DNA from 4 places in the Streptomyces sp. NBC_01689 genome. Region 1 is predicted to be linked to each of the others. Evidence: riboswitches for the same ligand, from Rfam matches in the RefSeq annotation. Region 1 holds a riboswitch; each other region holds the start of a gene.
The links. A riboswitch is a leader RNA that binds a small molecule or an ion and turns the genes downstream of it on or off. The one in region 1 is predicted to bind cyclic di-AMP.
Positions count from the first base shown of each region.

Region 2: it holds a riboswitch for cyclic di-AMP, as region 1 does, so the genes downstream of both, OG776_RS22490 (M23 family metallopeptidase) here and OG776_RS24745 (transglycosylase family protein) in region 1, are expected to answer to the same signal.
Region 3: it holds a riboswitch for cyclic di-AMP, as region 1 does, so the genes downstream of both, OG776_RS34340 (C40 family peptidase) here and OG776_RS24745 (transglycosylase family protein) in region 1, are expected to answer to the same signal.
Region 4: it holds a riboswitch for cyclic di-AMP, as region 1 does, so the genes downstream of both, OG776_RS10040 (LysM peptidoglycan-binding domain-containing M23 family metallopeptidase) here and OG776_RS24745 (transglycosylase family protein) in region 1, are expected to answer to the same signal.

Region 1 is NZ_CP109592.1:5,798,858-5,803,745, reverse strand. Features, by position in the region: gene OG776_RS24755 (FtsB family cell division protein) at 17-493, opposite strand; gene eno (phosphopyruvate hydratase) at 593-1,879, opposite strand; gene OG776_RS24745 (transglycosylase family protein) at 2,162-2,848, opposite strand; cyclic di-AMP (ydaO/yuaA leader) riboswitch at 2,853-3,016, opposite strand; gene OG776_RS24740 (transglycosylase family protein) at 3,200-4,219, opposite strand; gene OG776_RS24735 (cytochrome P450 family protein) at 4,459-4,888, opposite strand, start outside.
Region 2 is NZ_CP109592.1:5,280,391-5,285,278, forward strand. Features, by position in the region: gene OG776_RS22485 (PP2C family protein-serine/threonine phosphatase) at 115-1,281, shown strand; cyclic di-AMP (ydaO/yuaA leader) riboswitch at 1,497-1,654, shown strand; gene OG776_RS22490 (M23 family metallopeptidase) at 1,666-2,703, shown strand; gene OG776_RS22495 (aldo/keto reductase) at 2,771-3,715, shown strand; gene OG776_RS22500 (PrsW family intramembrane metalloprotease) at 3,756-4,888, opposite strand, start outside.
Region 3 is NZ_CP109592.1:7,997,606-8,002,493, reverse strand. Features, by position in the region: gene OG776_RS34350 (ATP-dependent Clp protease proteolytic subunit) at 1-551, shown strand, start outside; gene OG776_RS34345 (hypothetical protein) at 559-864, shown strand; cyclic di-AMP (ydaO/yuaA leader) riboswitch at 1,242-1,405, shown strand; gene OG776_RS34340 (C40 family peptidase) at 1,409-1,882, shown strand; gene OG776_RS34335 (LysE family translocator) at 1,990-2,706, opposite strand; gene OG776_RS34330 (LysR family transcriptional regulator) at 2,822-3,733, shown strand; gene OG776_RS34325 (ATP-binding protein) at 3,768-4,226, opposite strand; gene OG776_RS34320 (helix-turn-helix domain-containing protein) at 4,439-4,888, shown strand, end outside.
Region 4 is NZ_CP109592.1:2,358,060-2,362,947, reverse strand. Features, by position in the region: gene OG776_RS10055 (helix-turn-helix domain-containing protein) at 1-323, shown strand, start outside; gene OG776_RS10050 (DUF6126 family protein) at 356-472, shown strand; gene OG776_RS10045 (tyrosine-protein phosphatase) at 549-1,346, opposite strand; cyclic di-AMP (ydaO/yuaA leader) riboswitch at 1,772-1,930, shown strand; gene OG776_RS10040 (LysM peptidoglycan-binding domain-containing M23 family metallopeptidase) at 1,934-2,794, shown strand; gene OG776_RS10035 (SGNH/GDSL hydrolase family protein) at 3,022-3,807, shown strand; gene OG776_RS10030 (TetR/AcrR family transcriptional regulator) at 3,909-4,508, opposite strand; gene OG776_RS10025 (glutamate dehydrogenase) at 4,766-4,888, opposite strand, start outside.

The DNA.
Region 1 (4,888 bases):
ACCGGTCCGCGCCCGCTCACCGGTCGGAGCGGTCGGACTTGTCGACGCCGTCCCAGACATTGGCGTACCAGGGGCGGGCGGCCGTCCCCCGGTCCGTCCGCGACTGTTTCACCGCGTCCGGGTCGATCACGACGTACCCGGTCTCGCCCGGCATCACGTAGTGCAGCCGTTCCCGGATCCGCTGCTCGGCGTACGCGTCGTCCTGCCAGCGCGCCTTCAGGTCACGCAGCTGTTCCACACGGGCGCGGGCCTGTTCCTGCTGCCGCTGCAGCTCGGCGATCTCGGCGCGCTGGGACACGTACTGCCTTATCGGGTACGCGAGGGCCACGATCAGGGAGCAGACCACGAGCGCCAGCAGCGCGGCCCGGCCGGTCAGCCGCGAGCGCCGGGCCTGACGCCTGGTCTGGGAGCGGTAGACCCGGGCCGCCGTCTGCTCGCCGAGCAGCCGCAGCCGGGTCGCGGTGGAGAACCGGTCCCGGTCCTTCACGGCCATGTCCCGCCTCCCCTTCACACGTGCGTACGTCCCCGCACACGGTACGGGACCGGGTACGGGGACGTACGTGCGACTGGCTAAGCCTTAACCCTGCCGGGGTCAGCCCTTGAAGCGCGGGAAGGCGGAGCGGCCCGCGTACACCGCGGCGTCGTCGAGGATCTCCTCGATGCGCAGCAGCTGGTTGTACTTGGCGACGCGGTCCGAGCGGGCCGGGGCGCCGGTCTTGATCTGGCCGCAGTTCACCGCGACCGCGAGGTCGGCGATGGTGACGTCCTCGGTCTCACCGGAGCGGTGGGACATCATGCACTTGAAGCCGTTGCGCTGGGCCATCTCGACGGCGTCCAGGGTCTCGGTCAGCGAGCCGATCTGGTTCACCTTGACGAGCAGGGCGTTCGCGGAGCCCTCCTCGATGCCGCGGGCGAGGCGCTCGGGGTTGGTGACGAAGAGGTCGTCGCCGACGATCTGGACCTTGTCGCCCAGCTTCTGGGTGATGACGTTCCAGCCGGCCCAGTCGTCCTCGTACAGCGGGTCCTCGATGGAGACGAGCGGGTACGCGGAGACGAGCTCCTCGTAGTACTCCGTCATCTCGGCGGCCGAGCGGGACTTGCCCTCGAACTCGTACTTGCCGTCCTTGTAGAACTCGGACGCGGCGACGTCGAGCGCGAGCGCGATCTGCTCACCGGGGACGTATCCGGCCTGCTTGATGGCCTCGAGGATGAGGTCGAGCGCGGCGCGGTTCGACTCCAGGTTCGGGGCGAAGCCGCCCTCGTCGCCCAGGCCGGTGGACAGACCCTTGGACTTCAGGACGGACTTGAGGGTGTGGTACACCTCGGCGCCCCAGCGCAGGGCTTCGGAGAAGGACTCCGCGCCGATCGGGGCGATCATGAACTCCTGGATGTCCACGTTCGAGTCGGCGTGCGAGCCGCCGTTCAGGATGTTCATCATCGGAACGGGCAGCAGGTGCGCGTTCGGGCCGCCCAGGTAGCGGAAGAGCGGGAGGTCGGACGCCTCGGAGGCGGCGTGCGCGACGGCCAGCGAGACGCCGAGGATGGCGTTGGCGCCCAGCGAGCCCTTGTTGTCGGTGGCGTCCAGGTCGAACATGGCCTGGTCGATCAGGCGCTGCTCGGTGGCGTCGTAGCCGACGAGCTCCGGACCGATCTGCTCGATGACGGCGAGGACGGCCTTCTCGACACCCTTGCCCTGGTAACGGTTGGGGTCACCGTCACGGAGCTCGATGGCCTCGAAGGCACCCGTGGAGGCGCCGGAGGGGACGGCGGCACGACCCGTGCTGCCGTCGTCGAGGCCGACCTCGACCTCGACCGTGGGGTTGCCTCGGGAGTCCAGGATTTCCCGGGCTACGACGACGTCGATGGACGGCACGAGCATCTCCTTCTGGGATGTGACGCGGGTACGCGGGCCGGCGGGGGCCCGCACTGCACGGGGCCGCGTTCGGCTCCGCGGGATGAGCCTAACCGGCCCGGAGCGATCGGCCAGCCGCTCGACCACCCCTTGAGCAGAACTGAGGGTAAATATTGTTCCCCTTCGAAACAAAAAGCCCCGCCCCGGTGCGTACGGGGGAAGACGCACCGGGGCGGGGAGCCCGTGGGGACGGGGGCGGACCCTCATCGGGTCTCGGGCACGGAGACCCTGGGACAGGGGCCGGCCTGCTCAGCCGAGGTGGAGCTGCTGACCCGGGTAGATGAAGTCCGCGTCGTCGATGATGTCCTTGTTCAGCTTGAACAGGTGCTGCCAGCCGCCCTTGACCTTCTTCTTCTCGGCGATCGAGCTGAGGGTGTCGCCCTTGACGACCTTGTACTCGCCGTCGCCCTTCTTGACCTTCTTGCCGGTCGGGGTGGTGACGGTCTTCTTGGCCGCCGGACGCTCGGACGAGCGGGAGGCGGCGGTGTCCGACGAGTGGGTGGAGGCGGACGGCTCGGCCGGGGCGGCGGGCTTGGCCGGGGCGGCCGCGCCACCGGTGTACGCGGCGCCGGACAGGCCCGTGCCACAGGTCGGCCAGGCACCCTTGCCCTGCGCGGCGAGGACCTTCTCGCCGATGGTGATCTGCTGGGACTTCGAGGCCTTGTCGGCGGTCGAGGCGTAGGCGGTGCCGCCGTACGCGGCCCAGGTGGAGGCGGAGAACTGCAGACCGCCGTAGTAGCCGTTGCCGGTGTTGATCGACCAGTTGCCGCCGGACTCGCACTGGGCGACGGCGTCCCACTCGGACGCGGTGGCGGCGGAGGCGTTGCCGGCCGCCATCAGCGGAGCGGCGATGGCCACGCCGGTGACACCGGCGAGCGTGGCGACACGGGTGGCCTTGGACGGACGGCGGTGCTTGCCCTTGCTGGAAAACAGCATCGAGTGATCCCCTCACCGACGCCTGCGAGGTGAGCTGTCGGGTTCGGGCGGGTGAGTGCCCGGCCGCGCGCTCTCGGCGCACGTCTTCACCCCAAGCCGCTCCCGGTCAACTACCGGGTGCGGCGCTTACCTTGGGTCCCCCGCTCCTGCCTACGGCGCTTGACGCGTCGACTGTTCCCGTACGGCCGCTGGCAGGATTCGGCGTTGCGACCGTCGGGGCCCGCTGTGGCGAGCGGTGATGACCGTAAGCAGTCGATCGGCGGAATTTCAAAGACGATCAGGGCCTTTGAGATCCATCTCTCACTTGCGCCAAACCGGACATTAACCGGCGAACCGTGACGTGAACTCCCGCTACTTTTCGCCCGATTCAGCATCAACTGCAAGGCTCTGACCGGGGAGGATGAGGTCCGGGTCGGCGCCGACCGTCTCCTTGTTCCCGGCATAGAGGCCGGCCCATCCGCCGTCGAGGCCAAGGGTGTCGGCGATGGCCGAGAGGCTGTCTCCGTCGCGGACGACGTACGAGCCGTCGACGACGGCGCGGGAGGCGCCGGAGTCGCGCGAGGCGTGCCGGGCGGCAAAGTCGTCGCCGCGGGTGTCGGCCGCGTCGTCGCCGGAGTCCTCGGCGGCACTGCCGCCGCGGTGGCGCCCGGCACCGGCGGTGGCCCCCTCGGTCGCCGCCGAAGCGTCGCCGTCGCGGCCCGAGTTGCCCGATTCGCCTTGCTTCGTCGGCTCCGTGCCCACGCCGTCCGTCTCGTGCCCGCTGCCGGGCTCTTCGGTCGAGGACGTGTCCGATTCCGTTCTGTTCCCGGTCTTGCCGGATGAATCGGATGAGGACGAGTCGGAACGGGGCGAACCGGACGGGGTGACACCGATTCCCAGCGAGTCCGCCGGCGAGCCGGACCCGTCGGAGGAACTGGATGATTCGGAGGAATCGGAGGAATCGGAGGAACTCGACGAGTCTCCGGCCACTCCCGTGTCGACCGCGACCTCTCCCGAGCCCTTGCTGAGCCCGGAGAGCGGGCCGCAGGTCGGCCAGGCGGCGAGACCCTGGTCGGCCAGGACCTTCTCGGCGACGGCTATCTGCTGTGAGCGGCTGGCCTCGTCGGCGGTCGGCGCGTACCTGCTCCCGCCGTACCGCTGCCAGTTCTCCTGGCTCAACTGCAGCCCGCCGTAGTACCCGTTGTCGCTGTCGGCGCTCCACTGGCCGCCGCTCTCGCACTCGGCGACCCGGTCCCACGTCGTGCCGTCGGCCGCGTTCGCACTGGCGGCGCCGAGCAGCGGGATGGCGATGGCAGATCCGGTCACCCCTGCGGCGACGATGAGGGCCGGAGCCTGACGGGGGCGACGATGGCGGCCGTTCCCGGAGAGCATGCGAGAGCCTTTCACGTGACAGCGGGTGACTACGCGGCTGGTGAGCCTCGTTGAGGGGTGAACGTAGTCGCACTCGATCACTTGTCACAAGCAGATGCAGCGCAGATCACGTGAAGATCACAGAGTTGAGGGCGCGTCACCTTTTCGTGGCCGGACCCTCATAATCCGCCACCACCGCTGCGGCCCACCCGAGCCCCGCCCCCCGGCCGGCCCCTGGACACCGTACGAGTGCCGCATGACTACCGACCAGGTGTGAACTCCACCGGTAGTGTCCGCAATCCACGCATAATGAGTCCGCCGCGCCATCGCAAATCAGCCGAATCGCCTGCGAGTCGGAGATCCGGCAGCCGGGTGAGGAGCGTGGCCAGCGCGGTCTGCCCCTCCAGCCGGGCGAGCGGCGCGCCGAGGCAGTAGTGGATGCCGTGGCCGTAGCCGAGGTGTTGGTTGTCACGGCGCGAGAGGTCGAGCGTGTCGGGCTCGGCGAACCGGGCGGGGTCACGGTCCGCAGCCGCGAGGACGACGAGCACGGGGTCGCCGGGCGCGATGTCCTGTCCGCCGACACGGACCGCCTCGGTCGCGAACCGCCACGTGGCCAGCTCCACCGGGCCGTCGTAGCGCAGGAGTTCTTCGACGCCCGTCTCCAGCAGAGACCTCTCCCCGGCGGCGAGG
Region 2 (4,888 bases), 520 kb from region 1:
CCGCTGGCCCCCTCCCCCCGCTCCGTGAAACCTGTACGGGTGGGGCAGCGAGGAGGTGCGTGGCGGGCCGAAAGGCCCGACGGCCGGCCGGACCGGCGGCCACCCGGCGGCCCCGTGCCCGGTCCGGGACCGGACGGCGAGCCGTCGCGGGTGCGGGCCGGCACGGACCCGGGCCGGATCTCCCACACCTGGACCCTGGTACGGGCACTGCCGGTACTGCTCGTCGTCAGCGCGGTGGCCTACGACCTCGCGACGCCGCCCGACTTCACCGCCGCCCCGCTCTTCACGGCCGCCCCGCTCGTCGCCGCGCCGCTGTTCTCGCTGCGTGGCACCTTCCTCACGGGGCTCCTGACGCTGGCCGCGCTGCTCGCGCTCCGCCTCAGGCTCGGTCTGCGGATGGGGATCGGCTCGGTCACCGAGGTCGTCACGGTGGCGACCGTCGTCGTCATCGCGCTCCTCATCAACGTCCTCGTCCGCCGCTCGGACGAACGGCTCGCCTCGGCCCGCCAGATCGCCGAGGCCGCGCAGCGCGCCGTGCTGCCCGAACCCGAGGCACGGATCGGCGGCCTGGAGGTGGCGGCGCGCTACGAGGCGGCCCAGGAGGGCGCGTCCATCGGCGGCGACCTGTACGCGGTGCAGGACACGCCGCACGGCGTACGGCTGGTGGTGGGCGACGTCCGCGGCAAGGGCATGGGCGCGGTGGCCGCCGTCGCGGTGCTCATCGGGGCGTTCCGTGAGGCGGCCGAACAGGAGGCGACGGTGGAGGCGGTCGCACGGCGGCTGGAACGCGCGCTGGCGCGCGAGGGCGCCCGGCGCGGCGGCCTGGACGCCTTCGAGGGCTTCACCACGGCCGTGCTCGCGGAGATCCCGCACGACGGCGAATCGGTACGGATCGTCCACCGGGGGCATCCGCCGCCGCTGCTCCTGCACGAGGACGGCACGTTGGCCGTCCTCGCCGTCGAGAACCCCGCGCTGCCGCTCGGGATGGGCGACCTGGACGCCCGGCCCGACCGCGCCGGGACGGTGGACTTCCCGGCCGGGTCCACGCTCCTTTTCCACACCGACGGTCTGTCCGAGGCCCGCGACCGCCACGGCCGCTTCTACGAGCCTGCCGAACGGCTCGCGGGGCGGACGTTCCGTGATCCGGAGGCTCTGCTGACCGCGCTCGCGACGAGTGTCCGCCGGTACACCGGGGGCGCCCTGGCCGACGACATGGCGCTGCTCGCGGTCCGGCGCCCCCGGGAGACGCCGGGGCTCCTCGAACACGGTGACGAGGAGTAGCCGGACGGTGTCCCTCCGCGTAACGACTGACACACCGTCAGAACGGATGGCGAAAACCCGCTGGGGCCAACTCGCCCGCTTTCCCCCGGTCATGCCCCGTAAGTCCTGGCCAAGAGTGCGCAATGATCCGAACGAACGGCTTGGAATCCGGTACCCGAGTCTATTAACGTTCGATAACGCAGCGCGGTCGTTTCAGCCGTCACAAGAGATGGCTCCGTGCGCACGCGCCGAATCCCGCGAGGGAACCGGGGAACCACCAACTTGGGGTGAATCGAGCGTCTTTCACGGTGGAGACACCGTGGATTGACGCGCGTAGGAGACCTTCCTGCTCCGAACCCGTCAGCTAACCCGGTAGGCGAGAAGGAAGGAAAGGAGCGCGCCCACGTGGCGTCCAACCCGCCTGCCCGGCCCACCTCGTTCGCGCCGAACGAAACCCAGACGTTCGGCTACGCCCGCGGCGACGACGAGGGGCCCTGGGAGGAGTGGAATCCCACCGCGGATTCCGTCCGTCCCGTCCGCGGCCGGCACCGCGTCTCCAAGCAGCGCGGGGGCGGACTCGCCCGCAGCTCCACCGTTCTCGGCGTCGGTGTGCTGGCCGCCGTCGGCGCGGGTGGCATCGCCACCGCCGCGCCCGGCAAGCCGCCCGTGTCGATCTCGCTGCCCGACCTCTCCTCGGTCACCGAGTCGGCCAAGGCCCTGATATCCGACGGCGGTTCCAGCACGCCGAAGGGCTCCTCCACCCCGCTCACCGGCGCCGGACTGACCAGCGCCGACGCCGCGCAGGGCAACGCGGACGCCGGCGAGGCGCTGCGTGCCCGCATCATCGAGCAGGCCGAGTCCCAGCAGGACCAGGTCGACAGCGCGGCCCAGGCCGCCGCCGAGGACGCCGCCGCGAAGAAGGCGGTCGCGCTGGCCGCCGAGCAGCAGGACGAGGCCAAGGCCAAGGAAGCCGCCGCGAAGAAGAAGGCGGACGCGGAGGCCAAGCAGAAGGCCGAGGCCGCCCGCCTCGCGAAGCTCGCCAAGAGCTTCTCGCTGCCGACCTCCTCGTACACCCTGACCTCCCGCTTCGGCGACGCCGGTTCCATGTGGTCCTCCGGCTACCACACCGGTCTCGACTTCGCCGCGCCCACGGGCACGCTGATCAAGGCGGTCCACAGCGGCACCGTCACCGAGGCGGGCTGGGCCGGCGCGTACGGCTACCGGACGATCCTCACCCTCGACGACGGTACGGAGCTGTGGTTCTGCCACCAGTCCTCCATCAGCGTCAGCGTCGGCCAGAAGGTGGCCACGGGTGATGTCATCGGACGGGTCGGCGCCACCGGCAACGTGACCGGGCCGCACCTCCACCTGGAGGTCCACCCCGGCGGCGGCGACGCGATCGACCCGATGGCCTGGCTGCACAGCAAGGGCATCAACCCCTGACCCCGTGCCCGCCGAGAACACGGCGGGTGCGGAATGCGGCCGTCCGGTACGGCTGTTGAAATGGGGTATGACTCCTCTCCGCACGCTCGGATCCTCCGACATCGAGGTCTTCCCGCTCGCCCTCGGCGGCAACGTCTTCGGCTGGACCGCCGACGAGACACAGTCCTTCGCCGTCCTCGACGCCTACACGGCCGGGGGTGGCAACTTCGTCGACACCGCCGACAGCTACTCGGCCTGGGCCCCCGGCAACCAGGGCGGCGAGTCCGAGACGATCATCGGCAAGTGGTTCGCGGCGCGGGGCAACCGCTCCGATGTCGTGCTCGCCACCAAGGTCGGCGCCCATCCCCAGTACAAGGGGCTCGCCCCGGACACCATCAGGGCGGCGGCCGACGCGTCACTGCGCCGGCTCGGCACGGACTACATCGACCTCTACTACACCCACTTCGACGACACGTCGGTCCCGGTCGAGGAGATCATCGGCACCCTCGACGAACTGGTCCGGGCGGGCAAGGTCCGGGCGATCGGCGCCTCCAACCTCTCCGCCGAGCGGCTCGCGGAGTCCCTGGAGTTCTCCGACCGCGAGGGCCTCGCGCGCTACACCGCGCTCCAGCCCCACTACAACCTCGTCTCGCGCGACACCTACGAGGGCCCGCTCCAGGAGGTCGCCTCCCGGACCGGACTGGCCGCCGTCCCGTACTTCGCCCTCGCCGCGGGCTTCCTCACCGGCAAGTACCGTCCCGGCACGTCCGTCGACTCGGCACGGGCCGAGGGCGCGGGCAAGCACCTGGAGACGGAGCGGGGCCCGCGGGTCCTCGACGCCCTCGACGAGGTCGCCCGGGCCCATGACGTGCCGGTCGCCACCGTCGCCCTCGCCTGGCTCGCCGCCCGGCCCACGGTCGCGGCCCCGATCGCCTCCGCACGGACGGTGGAACAGCTTCCGGCGCTGCTCGCCGTCGCGGACCTGACGCTGAAGGACGACGAACTGGCACGGCTGACGGAGGCGTCGGCCTGAGCGGCGCGGGGGCCGGACGGCCGTCCGGCCCCCGCACCACTCAGGGCCGGTAGGGGTCGTACGCGGGGCGGGGCGCCGCCGGGTCCGGGCCCGGGTACGACCGGCCGTCCCGGGCGGACGGCTGCGCCGGCACGTACCCGTAGCCGTAGCCGCCCTGGCCATGGCCGTACGGAGGCCACGGCGGCGGCACCGCCGGTGCGGTCGCCCGAGCCGCGTACGCGAGGGAGGGACGGGCGACCTCACGGCGCCGCCACAACTCCTGGAGCAGCTCCCGCTCCCGTACGACGAAGTCCGCGCCGGCGCGGCCGCGGCGCCCCCGATGCCGCAGGAACGCCAGCGAGGTCGCGCACGCCTCGTACCGCGCGACCGACCGCGCCGCCGCCCTGCCGAAGTGGTGGGCCGCGTACTGACGGGCGATCCGGCGCGCCCGCATCGAACCGAGCACGAACGGCTCGGGCGGCGTCAGCCACCCGGCGGCCGCGTACGCGGGGAGTTCGGCGCGGACGGTCCGCAGTTCGCGCTGGCGCGTCCAGATGACGAGGAAGGTGAGCAGGCCGAACGCCGGCACCATGAACGTGCCGTACACCGCGAAGAACCCGTACTCCCCGAAGCTCGACGAGCCGTTCCACATCGCGTGCATGCCCATCGCGAGCAGCAGTCCGGCCAGGGGCAGCAGGACACGGCGCAGCCGCCGGCGCTCGGCGGACAGTGCCGCGACGCCGAAGCCGATGCCGGTGAACACGGTGAACAGGGGGTGCGCGAAGGGCGCCATCACGACCCGGACGAAGAAGGTCGCGGCGGTGACGGAGGACAGTCCGCGCTCGCCGCTGAGCTGGTCCGTGCCGAAGGCGTTGCCGAGGTAGAGGATGTTCTCGGTGAAGGCGAAGCCGGTCGCGGTGACCCCGGCGACGACCACGCCGTCGACGATCCCGGTGAAGTCCCGTCTGCGGAAGAGGAAGACCAGCAGCACGGCGGTGGCCTTCGCGGACTCCTCGACGATCGGCGCGATGACCGTCGCACCGAGCGTGTCCGCGCTCGACGGGTCGGCGGTGGCGGTCGCTATCCACCGGGTCGCGAAGCTGTTGGCGACGATCGCGATCAGGGCCGCCGCGCACGCCCCCCAGGCGAACGCGAAGATCAGGTTCCGCCAGGGGCCCGGCTCGACCCGGTCCA
Region 3 (4,888 bases), 2.2 Mb from region 1:
TGTTCCTCGGGACACCCGTCGACGACGCGTCGGCGAACGACGTGATGGCCCAGTTCATGCACCTCGAACACCAAGCGCCGGAGCGGGACATCTCGCTCTACCTCAACTCCCCCGGCGGCTCGTTCAGCGCGATGACGGCCGTCTACGACACGATGCGCTACGTCACCTGCGACGTGGAGACCGTGTGCCTGGGGCAGGCCGTGTCGGTCGCCGCCGTCCTGCTGGCGGCCGGCACACCGGGCAAGCGATTCGCCCTGCCGGGCGCCCGGGTGCTGCTCCGCCAGCCCTCGCTCGCCGGGCCGGTCGAGGGGCAGGCGAGTGATCTCGCCCTCCAGGCCGAGGAGTTGACCCGCACTCGGAAGCTGCTGGAGGACATGCTCGTACGGCACACGGGGAAAAATCCCGAACGAGTCGCCGCCGACATCGAGCGGGACACGATTCTGGACGCGCAGGCCGCGCTGGCGTACGGGCTGGTGGACGGGATCATCCCGAGCCGCAAGAACCCGCCCAGCGCGCCCGGTGCGGGAAACGCCACACCCGACGCGAGGTGATCCGCCGATGGTGCCCGAACTGCCTCCGCTGCCCGCTCTGACCCACGCCGAGGCCGAGCTGATAGACCGCTGGCTCGACGTGGTCGACCTGGTCGGCCGGATCAACCCGGCCCGCCCGGGAGACACCTATCGCGGGCTGCGTGCCGCCCAGGCGCTCGTCGGCAAGGCGACCGCCCTGCGGGACGCCCTGGCCCTGATGCACCAGCGGGGCGAGAGCGAGGTGCACGCGCCGACCCTGGCGCAGGCCCTGCGGGTCCTCGACGGCGAGCGGCGGGCCGCCCGCGTCACCCTGCCTCCCGGCTCCGGCAGTTGACGTCCGGACCCGGGCCGTCGCGCGAACCGCTCCGCGGAGCGGTCTGCGAAGCGTCCGGCCCGGGTTTCAAACGGACCAGTCGGCGTACCCCCCGACGGCGTAGCCGCACGTCCTTTCGGGTGGCCCCGGAAGTTGCGCAACACGCTTGCCCAAAAGGCCGAACGGGACGCTCCGTTGCTGGTAAGAGCGTTGCCGACATCCCCAACACCCCTCGAACAGAGGAGTGTCCACCCGAACGGGTGAGTGGTGAGTAACCCCACAAATCATCGGTTCCGCTCGGATTTTCCGACATCCATGCGTGAAGATCCCTTCCGACGACAAGCCCCCGCCACACCGGCGGGGCGGTCCGGGCGGACGCCGAGTCCTGCCGCCGCCCGGATGACCGGTCGACAGATGTGCATCGGCAGGAGTGGAGGACCCAGCAAGACGGGCCGCCGGAGAGATCCGGGCGGCCCTTGGGGTGAAGCCGCGTAAGCGGCCGGGCTACTTCGCCAGCCCGAATCCGACAGGTCATCCTTCACAGGCGGTTGACGAAGGGTTGCGCATGACTGCGCTGAATCGTGTCCCGTCGCTGCTGTCCCGGGCCGGTACGGCCTCGGCTCTGACCATCGCCGCCGTGGGCGGCAGTCTCGTGGTCCCGGGCGTCGCGGCCGACGCCGAGGCCGCCACACCGGCGACGAGGGCGCTCCAGGTCGCGGCATCCAAGAAGGGCGCCCCGTACAAGTACGGCGCCACCGGGCCGCGCCGCTTCGACTGCTCCGGGCTCACGCTGTACTCGTACAAGAAGGCGGGCAAGAAGCTGCCCCGTACGGCCGCGGGGCAGTACAACAAGAGCCACCACATCTCCGCGTCGCACCGCAAGGCCGGTGACCTCGTGTTCTTCCACTCGGGCCGGAGCGTGTACCACGTCGGCATCTACGCCGGGAAGGGAAAGATCTGGCACTCCCCGAAGAGCGGGGAGGTCGTGAAGCTCCAGAAGATCTGGACGAAGAGCGTCTGGTACGGCCGGATCAGCTGACCCGGGCCGAGGGGCGGCGGCGCCGGACCGCCGCCCCTCGGCGCACCGGCCCGGCGGGCTCTCAAGCCCTCTGCGGCCCGGCGGGCCTTCAGCGGCCCGGCGGGCTCTCAGGCCGTCAGCGGCTCCAGGAGGAGCACCAGGCCGAGCACGGTGAGCGCGGTCCCGGTGACCGCCTCCACGGCGCGGGCGGCACGCGGCCGGCGCAGCCACCGGCCGAGCCGGTCGACCAGCAGGGCGACCGCCGGGAACCACACCAGGGCGAGGGCCACCACGATCAGGGCCAGCACCAGGGTGCGGGGCATCGCCGGGCTGCCCGCGGGCACGAACTGCGGAAGCAGGCTCAGGAAGGTGATCGGCGCCTTCGGGTTCAGCGCATTGGTGACGAAGCCCTGCCGCAACGGACGGCTCCCGTCCCCGGGGTCGCCGGACCCGGGACCACCGGACCCGGGATCGCCGGAGGCCGGCCCGCCGGGCGGCTTCCCGCCCGGCGCCGCCGGACAACGCTCCGGGCCCGGTTCCCGCTCCCGGTCCCGCCGCCGGCGCGGGCGCAGACCGGCCAGCGTCCGTGTCCCGAGGTACAGCACGTAGCCCCCGCCGAGGACCTGCAGCGTCCGGAACAGCGCCGGCACCGCCGTGAGGACGGCGGCGACACCGGCGACGGCCAGCGCCGTGTGCAGCAGCAGCCCGCCCGCGACTCCGAGCGCGCACGCCACCCCCGCCCGGCGGGAGGTCAGGGCGTTGCGTACGACAACCGTGAAGTCCGCGCCGGGCATGGCGACCATTCCCGCGGCGACCCCGGTGAAGGCGATGAGCTGTCCGTCCATGGCCACCAGGCTGCCTCGGCCGGGCCTTCAGCAGGTATGTCGAATATCCTGGACCGGTCTTAAGCATTCGTTGGGACCCGGGCCGGCGCCGGGCCCGGACCCGGGGAGCCGTGCGATGTACGACCCGACACGGCTGGCGGCCCTGGTGGCGGTGGCCGGGGCCGGGTCCATCACCCGGGCGGCCGAACGCCTCGGCTACAGCCCGCCCGCCCTCTCCCAGCAGCTCGCGAAGCTGGAACGGGAGGCGGGCGCGCCGTTGCTGGTGCGCTCCCCTCGGGGAACGCGGCTCACGGAGGCGGGCGAGCTGCTCGCGGCCCGGGCCCGCCGCGTCCTCGACGAGCTGGAGCAGGCGCGCCATGAACTGGCCCGGCTGACCGGTCTGTCCGGAGGCACCCTGCGGCTCGGCACGTTCCAGACGGCGGGCATCCATCTGCTGCCGCCGGTGCTCAGCGCCTTTCGCCGGGCCCACCCGGACGTGGAGCTGACGGTCGCGAACTACGAGCCGCCGGACGGTGTCACGGCGGTCGCGGCGGGCGAGGTGGACCTCGCGCTGACCCACACCTACGAGCCCGCGGACCCGGCGCCGCTTCCCTCGTCGGTGTGCGCGGAGCCGGTGCTGGTCGAGGAACTGGTGCTCGTCACCGCTCCGGGTCACGTCCTCGCGGAGGGCGCGGCCCGGCTGCCGCTCTCCGGACTCGCCGGGCAGCCGCTGATCAGCATGGCCCCGGACCATCCGCCGCGGCAGGGAGTGGAGGCCGCGCTGGCCCGGGTCGGGGCCACCCCGGCCGTCCGGGTCGAGAGCCCCGGGTACGCGCTGGTGTGCGCGCTGGTCAGTGCCGGACTGGGGGTCGCGGTGGTGCCGGAGATGGTGGCCAGGACGGCGGCCACCCCGGTGGGGCTGCGGCTGCTGGAACCGGGAGATCTGCGCCGTACGATCTCCGTCGTCCACCGGACCGACCGGCGGGCACCCGCGGCGGAGGCGTTCCGGGCCCTGTTGCGGGGCGCGTTCGGGAGGGCGGCGCGGTAGGGACGCCGACGGGCCGGACCAACTGATCGTTTCCTCAGGGCTCTTGTGGACCGCCGGCCACCACCGGCTGGGCCCGCACCGTCCACGGCAACTCGATGGAGACCGTCTTGCCGCCCTCCCGGGTGGGACGCACGAGGACTCTGCCGCCGCATTCCGCGGTCAGCCAACGGATGATCACCATCCCGCGTCCGTTGTCCTGTTGGACCGCGGCGGGCAGTCGCTTCGGGAAGCGCGGATGGCTGTCGGTGACACCGATGCGCAGTTGTTCGTCCCGTTTCAGCAGGACGTCCACCGTGAAGGTGGGCGACTGGCCGAACGTGTGCTGGACGGCGTTGGTGGCGAGTTCGGACACGATCAGGCGTACGGTGTCGGCGGCTTCGGCGTCCTCCGGCAGGCCCCATTCGGCCAGCACGTCGATGACGAATTTCCGGGCCGCGGAGACCGAGGCGGGATCGCTCGGCAGAGTGACGGATGCTTCCTGGTGGTCTGCCATGACGACGTCGTCCCTTTCCCACGGGACCGGAGTCCGACACGGAGCGGATGGTTCGAGTACGGTCCCGGACTGGTGCTTCGCGCCAGACTGCCATCACCGGGCCGGTCACGGGCGCGATCCACCGAGATATGCATATATCTGTCGCTCGAAGCGGTGAACTCTGCGACGGCAGACCGTATTTGGGCGGCTCGGAAGGAGTAAGGAGTACGGCCATGCAGCACGGTCCCGCGGTACGACGCCGCAAACTCGGTGCCGAACTGCGCGCGCTGCGCGCCGGTGCTGGCCTCACCAGCGGTGAGGCGGCCGGCCTCGTCGGCTGGCACCAGTCGAAGGTGAGCCGGATCGAGACGGGCACCAGCGGGGTGAAACCGGCCGATGTGGAGCGTCTTCTGGACGCGTACGGCGTCCGGGAGAGCGGATTACGGGAGCTCCTGCTCGGACTGGCCGGATCCGAGGGCAACGGGCGGCACCACTGGTGGCACGCCTACCGGGGAGTCCTGCCGCCCGCCTACCGGGACTTCATCAGCCTGGAGTCCCAGGCCAGCGGGATGCGCACGCTGGAGACGTCCGTGGTACCGGGGCTGCTCCAGACCCCCGAGTACGCCCGGGCGGTGACCCGGGCGGCGGTGGGCGGGCTGGCCGACGACAAACTGGACGCGCTC
Region 4 (4,888 bases), 3.4 Mb from region 1:
AGGCCGGTTCCCCGGGCCGCGGGATGCAGGCACTGCGTGTGCACGTCCCCCACGGGTCCCAGGGCGACATCGTGCGCGTCCATCCCGGCGAGGAGTGGCTCCACGTGCTCCAGGGACGGCTGCGGCTGCGCCTGGGCGACACCACGCAGGTCCTGGCGCCCGGGGACAGCGCGCACTTCGACTCGTTGACCCCGCACCGGATAGCCGCCGCCGACCAGGCGGGGGCCGATCTCCTCTTCGTACACACCCTGCTGCAGAGCCCCGCCGCCGCGCTGTGCCTCGGCCCGGCGGCGGCGCACCCGACCCTGGGAGAGACGTCATGACGGAACCCACGGAGCCCGGCCCCCGGCGGTCCATGGAGGACAAGTTCCCCCGTGCGCTGTGGGTGCGGCTGATCATCTACGTCGCTGTCGGCCACCTCTTCGCGGCCTTCATCTACCTGCTGTTCACGCTGGGAGCGCAGAACCAGTAGAGCCGGGACCGACCCGTGCCCGTACGGCCGTGTCCACATGGCTGTACGGGCGCGGCCGTACGTACGGGCGCCGACGTCAGTCGAGGAGGCGCTCGCGCAGCCGGTCGCGCAGCTCCGGGGTCAGGCGCAGGGCCTTCTCCAGATAGCCGTCGACACCGCCCCAGGTCTCCTCGATCGTCTCGAAGGCCGCCGTCAGATATTCGACCCGCGCGTCGAACAGCGGGCTGAGCAGCTCCATGACCTCGGGGGAGCGGGCCGCGTCGGAGGTGCCGTTGCGGTGGACCTTGTAGCGGCGGTGCCGGGCGTTCGACTCCAGGTAGTCGGCGACGATCGCGTCGCGCTCGACGCCCACGGCGAGGAGCGTCACGGCTATGGACAGGCCCGCGCGGTCCTTGCCCGCCGCGCAGTGCATCAGCGCGGGCACGCTGTCCTCGGCCAGGGCGTGCAGCACCTGGGTGTGCTCGGCGGTCCGCTCGGTGATGATCGCGCGGTACGAGCCGATCATCCGGGCCGCCGCTCCGCCGTTGCCGAGGTGGGCGCGGAGCTGGTCCAGCTCGCCGTCGCGGACCATCTTCCAGAACTCGCTGCCGTCGGCCGGGTCGGTCAGCGGCAGATTCACGTTCCGCACACCCGGAAGCTCGACGTCCGGCCCCTCCAGCTTCTGGTCCGAGGCGTTGCGGAAGTCGAAGACGGTGTGCAGCCCGAGGGAGGAGAGGAACGCGGTGTCCTCCGGCGTGGCGTGCGCGAGGTGACCGCTGCGGAACAGCCGCCCGGGCCGCACCCGCCGGCCGTCCACGGTGGGCAGGCCGCCCACGTCCCGGAAGTTGCGCACGCCGGTCAGTTCGGGCTCGGTCGACGGGACCTGCTGCGTCACGGGGGCTCCTCCCATAGGTCCGTCGGCACCGCTCGTCGTCGCCCGCCGACGGGAATCGCCTCTCGACGATACGACATGGGTTCCTGGGGCAATGAGTTGTCCACAGGGTTGATATCACCCATAGGTCCCATATGTGCAATCTGTCGGATGTGATGGAACTGGCCCTGGAATATGCACTCATGGGGTGACGTGCGTGAGCAGCGTCATACATGTGACGATGCGTTGCGGCATCCGATTTCCGGTGCGCCCGTGCGGCCGGGCGGGGACCCGGGTGGAGGGCTCTTCGTGCACGGAGGGTGACGGGCAATCAGGGCATCGATCAAGAAAGAGGTGCGTACCGGGTTCGCGGACGGTTGTCGCCGCGCCGGTCCCTCGCCTACGTTCGCCCTCAATCCGGACGGACGCCCAATCCTGCCGCCGCCCGGAATCCGCACTCACCCGTACACGGCAGGAGCGGGGGACCCACAGGTATCGCGCCTGTTCCGGTCTCCGGAACGGCTAGGGGTACAGCCGTGCCGTCGCGCGGCCGGACATCTCCAGTCCGCACCCGACAGCTCACCTCGCAGGCGCCGGAGAGGAAATGCGCCATGCCCGCGAAGGGTAAGCACCGTCGTCCCAAGTTCCTGCGTCTGCCCCGCTCGATCGCCGTGGCCGGCACCGGTGGTGCCGCGCTCGCACTGCCGTTGATGGGGGCCGTCTGCGCCCACGCCGCGGCCCCGGCGGCCGCCGTCCCGTCCGCCGCGCAGAAGATCGCGACGGTCTCCGTGTCCGCCGGAACCGCGGTGGAGAAGACCTATGTCGTGAAGGCCGGTGACACGCTCGCGAAGATCGCCGACCGTCAGCACGTCAGCGGCGGCTGGAAGAAGCTCTACGCCGACAACCGCGCGGTCGTGGGCGCCGATCCGGCGGCGATCCGGCCCGGTCTGAAGCTGACGATCGCGGGGCCGGACACCACGCACTCGTCCGTGTCCACCGCCACCCCGACCTCCGTCGGGCCCGCGGTCGAGGCCGCCGCCAAGGCTCCCCAGGCCGCCGCCGCGGCGTACACCCTCCCGGTCGAAGGGGCCACCATCGGCACCGGCTACAAGGTGCCCGGCAGCATGTGGTCGAGCGGCTATCACACCGGTGTGGACTTCGTGGTCCCGACCGGCACCACGGTCAGGTCCGTCGCCGCGGGCACGGTCGTCTCGGCCGGCTGGGGCGGCGCCTACGGCAACCAGGTCGTCATCCAGCACGCCGACGGCCGGTACTCGCAGTACGCCCACCTGTCCGCGCTCTCCGTCTCGGCGGGGCAGAGCGTGACCGTGGGGCAGCGCATCGGCCTCTCCGGCGCGACCGGCAACGTCACCGGTCCGCACCTGCACTTCGAGATCCGCACGACACCGGACTACGGCTCGGACCTGGACCCGGTCGCGTACCTGCGCGCGCACGGCGTCGTCGTCGGCTGACGCACCCCCACACGTCCCGCGGGCCGGACCCCTTGAAGCAAGGGGTCCGGCCCGCGGTGTGTCGGCTGTTCAACCACGCCTGGGGAAGCCCTATTCCGGATTTCGGCCATTCTTTATGAGTGGCTTATATCACCACCCGTCAACCCATTCCTACGGTCGCGTAGCTCACATCCCAAGGTGAATCATGGCTCGACGTGGCAGACGATTCGAAGAGTGACAACAGAGCGGTGATCGGGTCGTACGTGGCGGTGGGGGACAGCTTCACCGAAGGCGTCGGCGACCCCGGCCCCGAAGGAGCCTTCGTCGGCTGGGCGGACCGTTTCGCGGTCCTGCTCGCGGACCGGCAGCCGGAGGGCGACTTCACCTACACCAACCTCGCGGTCCGCGGGAAGCTGCTCGACCAGGTCGTCGAGGACCAGCTCGGGAGGGCCAAGGAACTCGCCCCGGACCTGGTCTCCTTCTGCGCGGGCGGCAACGACATCATCCGGCCCGGCACCGACCCCGACGAGGTGGCGGAGCGCTTCGAGCGCGCCGTCGCCGACCTCACCTCCGCCGTCGGCACCGTCATGGTGACGACCGGCTTCGACACCCGTGGCGTCCCGGTGCTCAAGCACCTGCGCGGCAAGATCGCCACGTACAACGGGCACGTCCGGGCCATCGCCGACCGGTACGGCTGTCCGGTCCTCGACCTGTGGTCCCTGAAGACGGTCCAGGACCGGCGCGCCTGGGACGGCGACCGGCTGCACCTGTCGCCGGAGGGCCACACGCGGGTCGCGCTGCGGGCCGGTCAGGTGCTCGGCCTCGACGTGCCCGCCGACCCGGACCAGCCGTGGCCTCCCCTTCCGCCCAGGGGCACGCTGGAGGTACGGCGGGACGACATCCACTGGGCGCGCGAGTACCTGGTGCCGTGGATCGGGCGGCGGTTGCGCGGGGAGTCCTCGGGCGACCACGTGGCGGCCAAGGGGAGCCTGTCGCCGGACGACATCAAGATGCGGATCGGGTCCGTCGCCTGAGCCGTATGAGTCGTATGGGCCGCGCGAGGCGGCGGGACGGACGGCGGACGGGTCCGCGGGGACGCCGGCCCTGACGGGGACGGTGCGCGGGGGCGGACTGCTCAGCGCACCGCCGCCGTCAGGGCCGCGCGGTCGAGTCCCAGCTCACGCGCCAGCGCGTCGTCCACCCACTCCTGGGCCCGCGTCCGTGACACGGCGCCCGTGTACGCGGTCATCTGCACCGCAAGCCCGTCGAGCAGGGCGGTCAGCCGCAGCGCGGCACCCGCGGGATCCGGGCACCGGAACTCCCCGCCGGCCACGCCTTCCGCGATCACCTCGGTGATCGCCGCCTTCCACTGGCTGTCGAGATGGCGGGTGACCTCCCGCAGCGCGGGCTCGCGCAGCGCCGCGCCCCAGCCCTCGATCCACAGCCGCCACCCCTTGGCCTGGCCGGTCGGGGCGTACCAGCGGACGGCCGAGCGGAGCCGCCGCAGCGCGGACGTGCGACGGCCGAGCAGCTTGCGCAGATGGGCGAGGTCGTCCTCGGCGGCATGGGTGAACGCGGCCGCGACCAGCTTCTCCTTGGTGGAGAAGTGGTACAGCACCAACGCGTTGCTCACCCCGAGGGAGGAGGCGACGTCGGCGATCCGCACCGCCGCGACGCCCCGTGCCTCGATCTGTCCGACGGCGGCCCGCAGCAACTCCTGACGCCGCTCCGCCACGCTCAACCGCACCCTTGCCACGCGGTAACCCTAGTGCCTCGCCGGGGCGGCACGGCGGGGCACCGCCCGATCCGGACGCGGGCCGCCCTTTCCGGCGCCCCCGAACTCCCGTATCGCTCAGGCGAGTTGGGTGAGGCGTGGGGTCCTCGGGCGAAGGGCGGTACGGAGGAGCGGCCCGGACCGCGGGACCCGGACGACTGGTGCGAGGGCCGGTGCGAAGGCCCGGCACGGGCGGCCGGCCCGGAGCCCCGGGACGGTCAGCGGTACCACCCGAAGCGTTCCGCGATCACCGGGAGCCGGTCGGCGACGATGGCGTGCGCGGCGGCCCGGGGCGTCGTGCCGTCGGCCTCCGCGCGGGCCAGCACCCGGTCGATCAGACC